2 regions of the Rubidibacter lacunae KORDI 51-2 genome follow, and region 1 is predicted to be linked to the other one. Evidence: predicted binding sites of a transcription regulator. Region 1 holds the regulator's gene; the other holds the start of a gene.
The links. Region 1 encodes HrcA, which represses chaperone genes, less so after heat shock. Its sites were predicted from a motif close to TTAGCACTCNNANNNTNNGAGTGCTAA; they were not measured.
Positions count from the first base shown of each region.

Region 2: a site for HrcA is predicted at 2,496-2,522, ahead of groL (chaperonin GroEL). Genes of this name have one in related genera too.

Region 1 covers NZ_ASSJ01000076.1:36,246-40,882, reverse strand. Annotated here, with positions in the region: partial or broken gene KR51_RS13270 (prohibitin family protein) at 246-1,079, shown strand; gene KR51_RS13265 (alpha/beta fold hydrolase) at 1,295-2,194, shown strand; gene KR51_RS13260 (rhodanese-like domain-containing protein) at 2,349-2,702, shown strand; gene hrcA (heat-inducible transcriptional repressor HrcA) at 2,847-3,947, shown strand; gene KR51_RS13250 (hypothetical protein) at 4,035-4,637, shown strand, end outside.
Region 2 covers NZ_ASSJ01000079.1:48,304-52,940, forward strand. Annotated here, with positions in the region: gene KR51_RS14265 (ABC transporter substrate-binding protein) at 1-44, opposite strand, end outside; gene KR51_RS14270 (hypothetical protein) at 320-595, shown strand; gene groL (chaperonin GroEL) at 788-2,458, opposite strand; gene KR51_RS14280 (formylglycine-generating enzyme family protein) at 2,591-3,553, opposite strand; gene KR51_RS14285 (cysteine dioxygenase family protein) at 3,589-4,197, shown strand; gene KR51_RS14290 (Uma2 family endonuclease) at 4,213-4,637, opposite strand, start outside.

The sequences.
Region 1 (4,637 bases):
GTGTCCTTGCCCAGTAACATGCCATATACTACAACCGCACTAGCTCAGAGGTCGTAGCTAGAGCTGGTTGCGAATCTTGGGAGTGATTAGATAGCTGTCAATATTCGAGTTTTGTAGTCACCGACCCACTTGAAAGCCCCTATATATGGGGAATCCAAGATATGCCCTACAATTTTGCCAGTGCTTGCGGCTGCCTGATAGGCTGATAGTGAAAAAAGGCCGAACATTTCGAGGAGACTGGAATCTTGTCAGGTCAGTCAGGGCAAAGCTTACAAGCAGTGATCGGCGGCATTGTCGCAGCACTTGTCGTCCTCGTAGGACTCAATTCCTTTGTCATCATCAATCCCGGTCAAGCCGGGGTGCTGAGCATTCTTGGCAAAGCCCAAGACGGTGCGCTTCTGGAAGGGATCCACTTCAAACCTCCGCTGGTTTCGACCGTGGACGTGTACGACGTAACGGTACAAAAGTTTGAAGTGCCGGCACAAAGCGCAACTAAAGACTTGCAGGATCTCACTGCAAGCTTCGCGATTAACTTCCGTCTCGACCCGACGCGCGTCGTCGATATCCGCCGTACCCAAGGCACGTTGGGGAACGTGGTCTCGAAAATTATCGCGCCGCAAACTCAAGAGGCATTCAAGACCGCAGCTGCACGCCGTACGGTCGAAGAAGCCATTACCAAGCGCAGCGAACTGAAGGAAGACTTCGACCTAGCGCTCAACGAGCGTTTGGAAAAGTACGGCATTCTCGTTCTCGATACCAGTGTGGTCGATCTAAATTTCACGAAAGAATTCGCCCAAGCTGTTGAAGACAAACAAATTGCCGAGCAGCGGGCGCAGCGTGCGGTCTACATCGCTCGCGAAGCCGAGCAGCAAGCCCAAGCCGAAATCAACCGTGCCAAGGGTAAAGCCGAAGCCCAGCGACTGCTTGCCGAAACCCTGCGCGCTCAAGGCGGTGCACTGGTGCTGCAGAAAGAGGCGATCGAGGCCTGGCGTCAGGGGGGATCGCAGATGCCGCAGGTCTTGGTTATGGGCGGCAATAGTAACGCCAGCGTGCCATTTCTGTTCAACCTCGGCGATCTGAACGACTTGGGCGATCGCCCCGGCCCCGAGGAAACCTCACCCTCAGGCGCATCCTCTCCTTTCGAGCGCGACAGTAACAGCAGTTTCGGTACCTCATCGCCCTCATTGGGCGCATCGAATACCCCGCCGCCGTTCCGTGCGTTGGACGCTAGCTCGCGTTTTAGCCCGTCGAGTTCGAGAAGCTCGAACAACTAGGTGGGCGCGAAACAACATCGGTGCAGAAAAAACAGTTCCCGAGCTTCTTGCCGGCGGAAGCGGCCGCATTAAGCGAGCCGACATCGCTCGCGATCGCCGAGCAGATCGAGCGCTTGGACGTGCCGACGCCGCTATACCCGCAGCCAATTCCAACCGCGTATGTGCGGCAAGGGCAACGCAAACCGCCGCTGCTCCTGCTGCACGGTTTTGATAGTTCGCTGCTGGAGTTCCGCCGTTTGGCTCCACTCCTGAGTACCGAGCGCGAGGTATGGGCTTTGGACCTCCTCGGTTTTGGCTTCACGGAGCGGGTGCCGGGCTTGCGTCTAGGTCCCGATGCGATCGCAGAACACTTGCGGGCTTTCTGGCAAACTGCGATTGCAGAGCCGGTCGTGCTCGTGGGGGCCTCAATGGGCGGCTCGGCAGCGATCGCCTTCGCACTGGCGCATCCCGAAGCAGTGGCGCAGCTGGTGCTAATCGACAGTACGGGTATTGCTAGCGGCCCGGCTTTGGGAAAGTTTTTACCCCTGCCGGTGGCAGCTCTAGCGGCGGAGATTCTGCGACCCCCGCGCGTCCGAGCCGCCATCTGTCGGGCAGCATTCCACGATCCCAACTCGGTCACCGCCGACGCCGAGCTGTGTGGATCTCTGCACGTGCGCATGCCAGGCTGGCGGAGGGCACTGGCGGAGTTCACGCGCAGCGGTGGATATGCCTCCGTATTACCCAACCTTGGAGCGATCGCGCCGCCGACGCTGATCGTCTGGGGACGAGGCGATCGCATCCTCGGCACGAAAGACGCCGATCGCTTCGCACGCGGCATTTCCAACAGCAAACTTGTATGGATCGAGCGCGGGGGTCACGTGCCACACGTTGAAGCAGCTGCAGAAGTAGCAGCAGCAATCCGCTCCTTCTTGGGCGTTTAACGGGGTGTAGAAATCATTCGCAGGTGGGTTGGCATTGTCGGCCGGCGTCACCATAACCACACCTGAGGCGATCGCGTTTTGCTCCGCGCGCGAAGACCGACCATTAAGATATTCCAAAGCAATTGAGAGGACTTTTTTGGAGGGTTTGACTGCTATGTCAGCTGGTGCCACAGCGATCGCCGTAGAAGATTTTGCCGAGCTGCTTGCTACCACGGCTTGTGATTCGGAGTCGGTTCAGCTAGTGGACGTGCGCGAGCCACACGAAGTTGAATTGGCCGCCATTCCCGGTTTTACCCATCTGCCACTCAGCCAGTACGAGCAGTGGTCCGGTCGGATCGGTCAGTACCTCGATCCAGATCGGCCGACCTTAGTTTTGTGCCATCACGGCATTCGCTCTGCCCAGATGTGTCAGTGGCTAAGGTTACAGGGGTTTGCGAATGTTAAGAACATAATCGGCGGTATCGATGCTTACTCCGCGCGCGTCGATGCTAATGTCCCACGCTACTAAGCCCGGGGGAGACAGAGATGGGCTGGACATTGGGGCTGATGCGGTTGCATCACGCGATCGCTGACAACTACAAACGCTCGCTCGCACCTTTATGATTAGTTAACATTCTGCATTCAAGCCGTTTGTTGTCCCCAACGTGCCGCCATGCCCTCCCGACCTCCCAAGTTGAGCGATCGCCATCAGCAGGTGCTCTCGGCTACAGTCCGTCACTACGTCGCAACGGCCGAGCCTGTCAGCTCCAAGGTGTTGGCTAGCGAGTACGACTTCTCAGTCAGCTCGGCAACGATCCGCAACGCGATGGGGTGGCTGGAAAAAGCCGGTCTGCTCTATCAACCGCATACCTCCGCCGGGCGCGTCCCGTCGGACTCAGGGTATCGGATTTACGTCGATCGCCTGATGACACCCGATCTCGCGTTCGGGCCGGAAATCGAGCAGCTGCTGGCACAGACCCTTCAAAACGGGAGCGGCAGTATCGAAGCTCTGTTGCAAGGGGCTACCCAGCTGTTGTCAACCCTGAGCGGCTACGTTGCTTTGATTACCCGCCCGCGATACCCTACCCGATGCTTGCGGCACCTGCAGCTCGTGCGTGTTGATTCCGAGCGAGTCATGTTGATTCTCGTGACCGATGCTTACGAGACGCGGTCGGTGCTGCTGCAGCTGCCGGTCGATGGTCCGGCAACAGGCGCGGCGACAGGCGCAACGATCGAACTTGCCGACGGCGAGTTACAAATGTTATCGAACTATCTCAACAGCAAGTTGCGCGGGCGATCCCTAACGGATTTGGCAACACTCGACTGGGGCGAACTCGACCGGGATTTCCAGACGTCAATGGAGCTGTTGCGCCAAGTCCTCGTGGGGTTAGTGCAAGAACAAGCTGCCGTTCCGTCCCCAGAAATTGTCGTCCGCGGCATCGCTGAAGTCCTACGACAGCCCGAGTTCTCCGAGCTGCATCAGGTACAAATGCTATTGCACCTACTCGAAGAGGAGCAAGACAGGTTGTGGCCGCTGGTGTTTGAAGTGCCACGTCCGGACGCTCCTGCCCGACGCGTGACGGTGCGCATCGGGTCGGAGAATCCACTCGGACCGATGCAGACCTGCACCCTGATTGCCGCCAATTACTCCTGCAACGATACGCCTGTGGGTAGTGTTGGCATTATCGGTCCGACGCGGATGCTATATGAGAATGCGATCGCCCTAGTTGAGACAGCTGCCGACTACCTGACTGAAGTGCTGCGCGTCGATTAGCCGGCAAATTGGTAGGCAAGTCGGCGTCGCGATTGCTGCCAATCCTCGCAGGCTTAGTATCTCTGCAGCATTGTTCGGCAGGTGAAGATGACCAACAGCATGCAAGCGCACAGCAAATCGGCGATCGGGCGGGGACTAGGCTTGATAGTCCTCTGGCTAATCTTCGCGACCTATGCCTTCCGCTTCGCACCACCAGTCGATTTCAAAGCAACATTTGTGTTGATTCGGGACCTGGTCGTCTTCAAAATTGAGGGCATCAACCCACTGGTCGCAGCGCTGTTTTACTTGATGGGCATGTGGCCGCTCGCATACGCCTGTTTGACCCTCGCAGACGGGCGCGGGCAAAGACTCTGGGCGTGGTTCTTCACGGTTGCATCGATGGCAGTGGGTGCCTTTGCACTATTGCCCTACTTGGCATTGCGATCGCCGAACGCGACATTCCCAGGGAAGAAAGGGATTCTCATTCGTCTGCTCGACGCACGGCTTACGGGCATTGCGTTTGCAACGGGGGGATTTCTGTTACTGGGATTTGGTTTATTGAAGGGCAACTGGGTGGATTTCGCAGAGCAGTTTCAGAGCAGCCGATTTATTCACGTGATGAGTCTGGACTTTTGCGTTCTTTGCCTGGCGTTCCCCGCGCTGCTCGGTGACGACATGGCGCGGCGAGGTCTGCGGTCCTCGCGAGTGTTT
Region 2 (4,637 bases), on a different contig from region 1:
ACCCATTGCAACAGAGCGATCGCGCCGACGACCGCGACAAACAAGCGCCTACTCGTAGAGCGCCAGCTGTCGCGCAAGAAACTTGTCAAGAAATGTAGTAAAAGCCCGAACATTCCGACCCATAACTCACTAGTCCCTAACGACTTAGCAAAGATTGTGGGAATCATAAACGAGTAAAAATCCCACAGCGACCCGACCTAATCGGGGCCGACCGCGTTTGCTTGCGCCGGGTTCGCGAACTGCAGATACCGCTTACGCAGCTGCACGTTCGTCGATTGCTTAGGCTCAGTCTACACCACTCGCTTGCCCCGCTCGCGTGATGACGATCGATCGGCGGAGTGAAGAACGACTGCGATCGCCCGGGCTATCCGAACGCTTTGGCAAGATTGCGGACGGTATCTGGCAGTTCGAGGTGGCTGCCAGCAGCAGGCTCGAGAAGGGCTCTATGCGGGCGATCGCCGGCGCAAGAGCGATGATGCTGAGGGCGGAACGCGCGCGCAGATCTTTGACGCAACGACAATCTGCTGGGCGTCTCCAACAAACTCAACCGCACCACGGCAGTTGTCAAGCTGAGGCAATGGTAAGCAAACGATGATGACGGTGGATGATACCCCACTTGAAGCAATTGCGGGGCTGACGAACGTCCACTAGTGGGCAGAGACGGTATAAAAGTGATTTCGTAGGAATGATATGACAGCGGTCTGTCCCGGAGGACAGACCGCTTGTTCGAGTAAGTGGGGCTGTATGCAGCGCGGTGCGTATTGCTACGACATCGCGGCGGTGGGTATTACATCATGCCCATGCCACCCATGCCGCCCATGCCGCCCATGCCGCCCATGCCACCCATGCCACCCATGCCACCGTCGGGCATCGCCGGTTCGGGCTCGGGCTTCTCGACGACTAAGGCTTCAGTCGTTAGCAACATGCCCGCAATTGAAGCAGCATTCTGTAAAGCAGAGCGTACTACTTTCGCCGGGTCGATGATACCTGCTGCAATCAGGTCTTCGTACACGCCGGTCAGAGCATTGAAGCCAACGTTGAAATCGGTGGTGCGCACGTTCTCGACCACGACCGTGCCTTCCACGCCAGCATTGTCAGCAATTTGACGCAACGGTGCGATGAGCGATCGCTGAATGATGTCAGCACCCAGACGCTCTTCGGCATCGAGGGACTGCTTGAACTCCCCGACCTTGGTTGCCAGATGAATCAACGTCGTGCCGCCGCCGGGGACGATGCCCTCTTCGACTGCCGCGCGCGTAGAACTCAGCGCATCCTCGATGCGAAGCTTGCGCTCTTTCAGCTCGGTTTCGGTTGCTGCACCGACCTTAATGACGGCAACGCCGCCGGCCAATTTAGCAATCCGCTCTTGCAGCTTCTCTTTGTCATACTCGGAGTCGGTTTCGGCTAGTTGCTTGCGGATCTGCGCGATGCGCTTCTCAACATCCGCGCGGTTTTCACCCGTCGCCACAACCGTCGTGGTTTCCTTATCGATCGAGACCTTGCGGGCAGACCCCATCATCTCGACCGTCGTGCTTTCCAAGCTCAGACCGATTTCTTCGGAGATCACGCGACCGCCGGTCAAAATCGCAATGTCCTGGAGCATCTGCTTGCGGCGATCGCCGAAGCCCGGTGCTTTTACTGCCGCTACGTTTAGAACGCCGCGTGCTTTGTTCACCACCAGCGTCGCCAGGGCCTCGCCCTCAACATCTTCGGCAACGATCAGCAGCGGTCGCCCCGCTCGCGCTACGCGCTCCAGAACTGGGACCAAATCTTGAATCGCGCCAATCTTCTTATCGACGATCAGTAGGAACGGATTTTCAAACTCGACGGTTTGCCGCTCTTGATCGGTCACGAAGTAGGGCGAAACGTATCCGCGGTCGAACTGCATCCCTTCGACGACTTCCAGTTCGGTCTCCAGAGACTTCGACTCTTCAACCGTAATGACGCCGTCGGTGGTCACCTTGTCCATTGCTTCGGCAATCGTGTCACCGACCGCTTCATCGTTACCGGCAGACACGGTTGCCACCTGGGCGATCGCGCCGCCTTCTACGGGCTTCGATACGGCTTCAATCTCCGCGACCAGGTAATCGACAGCCTTATCGATGCCGCGCTTGAGGGCAATGGGATTGGCACCAGCCGTTACGTTCTTGAGACCTTCGCGGATCATCTCCTGTGCGAGCACGGTGGCGGTGGTGGTGCCGTCGCCAGCCACGTCGTTCGTTTTGGAGGCAACTTCGCGGATCAGACGTGCGCCCGTGTTCTTGAGCGGATCTTCGAGATCGATCTCTTTCGCTGCCGTCACGCCGTCATTGACGATCTGCGGCGCGCCATACTTTTTCTCGAGCAGGACATTGCGGCCCTTGGGACCCAAAGTGATGCGAACGGCATCCGCAACAGCGTTAACGCCCGCTTCGAGCGATCGCCGCGCTTCGTCCTTGAAAGATAGGATTTTTGCCATGATTGCGTGTCGTTCCGTCGGTCTACCAGTAGCAAATTTAGCACTCTCTGTATTGGAGTGCTAACCGCAGTTGGGTCGGATTCCCGAACGCAATTATGGCGCTTCGGCAAAACCGAATGGGCGGCATTTAGCTTATTTCAGCGTCCGCTTGCTCGGCTCGGAATCGTAGGCGAGGCGAAACCCGAACAAGATGTGTCGCGAGGCTAGCGGGCGCGCGTGACGGTAGGCAGCACGGCAAAACCCCGGCAGGTCGTCCCACGAGCACCCCTTGAGAACAACGCGATCGCCGTTGGCTGTCAAAGTGGCGGAGTATTCGAAGATGTTGCCGGCAGCGTCTTCCATTCCGAAAGGGCTGCGGCTGAGGGGGTAGCTCGCGATTGCGGTCGTGTAATCCGGGTCCGTCCCCCAATTGGTGGCGTCGTCGCGCCAGCGATCGCCCCAGGGGAAATAGCGACCGTCGGTGCCGCGGGCGGCTTTTTCCCACTCCAGAGCGCTCGGCAGTCGGTAAGCGATGCCGTCGCGATTGCCGCGCCAGCGGGCATAGGCTAGAGCGTCGCGGTAAGACACGAGTACGACGGGATGTCTCCCCGTCCCGGCAGGGTAGCGATCGCCCGTCCAGAGGAAGCGCTCGACGGTGGTGTAGGGATGGACGAGAAAGCCTTGCTGCTGGTACTCCGTAGCGGAGATACCCGGAATGCGGTGTCTGGTGGCTTGCACGAACGCGCGGTAGTCGGCGTTGGTAACGAGGTTGCGTGCGATACAGAACCCCGGTAAGGAGAGCGTCTGACGCGATCGCTCGTTTTCGAACCAGCGAGCTTGACGCAGGCGCTGTTCGACTGCGGGGACGCGTTCGGCTTGTGGTGCCGCGGCCAGGGCGGAGATGCGGTAGCCGTAGTCGCGTTCGGCGCGATCGCTGCCGGCCGCAAACTCGCCAGCGGGCACGGCGGCAAAGTCATCTCGGCAAACAGGGGTCGGTCCACCAGTCACTGGCAATGATGCCAACCAGATCGCGGCGATCGCTCCAGCTGCTGACCCGGCTAGGATGGGCGCGAGGAACCGGACAAGCGGCGGCTTAGAAAGGGTTAAGTTTGCCATGCTAGCTTGAGGCCGATTCAGAGCTGAGACCCCGTATGGATGCCCGTAACTGGCTTGTTATAGACGACAGCACTTACACCGAACTCGACTTAGAGTGCTTCGAACCGCCGTTGGAACCCTACCGACTCTATCGGTTCTTGAGCGATCTCGAAGACATTTTGGCGCAGGAGCCCGACGATCGCCAACGCTTGCAAGCAATCCTGCCGCGGGTGCGGACTCTATTAAATAGTTCGTACTGGTTGCAGATGGAGTTCGACCCGCCCTCGCCGCGGACGGGTTGGGCGGTGAGGTTTTTGTATCGAGACCACGAGTTCCCGCTGACGCTGCAGATGGTGACCTGGGCGCCGGGGCAGGTGTCGCCAATTCACAATCATGCGTCCTGGGGCGCGATCGCCCTGATAGCCGGGCAGGAGCGCAACCGGATCTGGAAGCGATCGCCGACAGCGGACGCACGGGACCGCATCGAACCGGTCGGCGAAGTCGTGTTGAATCCGGGTGATGTTATCGGGCTAACTCCGGAAGCCATTCATAGCGTAGAAGTCCTCGGCAACGAACCCACGATTTCGTTCAACCTTTATGGGGTAACGAACTTCCAGAAACGTTTCGAGTTCGACCGCGAACGAGGGACGGCAAAGCTTTACTGAACAATCCCCGCAACGTCACGGAGCATCCGCCAAGATTTCACCGACGGCAAACGGTCGATCTGGGAATGCTTGGAACGCCAGAGATTCACCCGGCCGGACGGTCTGCACGCTGGTGTAGCCGTCGGGACTCGGATTGCGGTAGATCTCGATCGCGGGCGTGTTGAGATCGACAATCCAAACTTCGCGAATGTCGGCACGGGCATAGAGCGGGGCTTTGACGGTGCGATCGTAGTTGATGGTCGTATCGGCTACTTCGACGAGAGCAAAGATGTCTTCTGGCTCGGGAAGCTTGCCGCTATAGAAGTCCGAGCGCCGTTGCAGGATCGCAAGGTCGGGTTGGGGTTGAGAACGATCGCTTACCCGCACGGAGCTTTGAACCTGCACCAGTGCGACATCTGATAGTGCCATGAAGAACAGTTCGGCTAGGCGATTGACGCAAC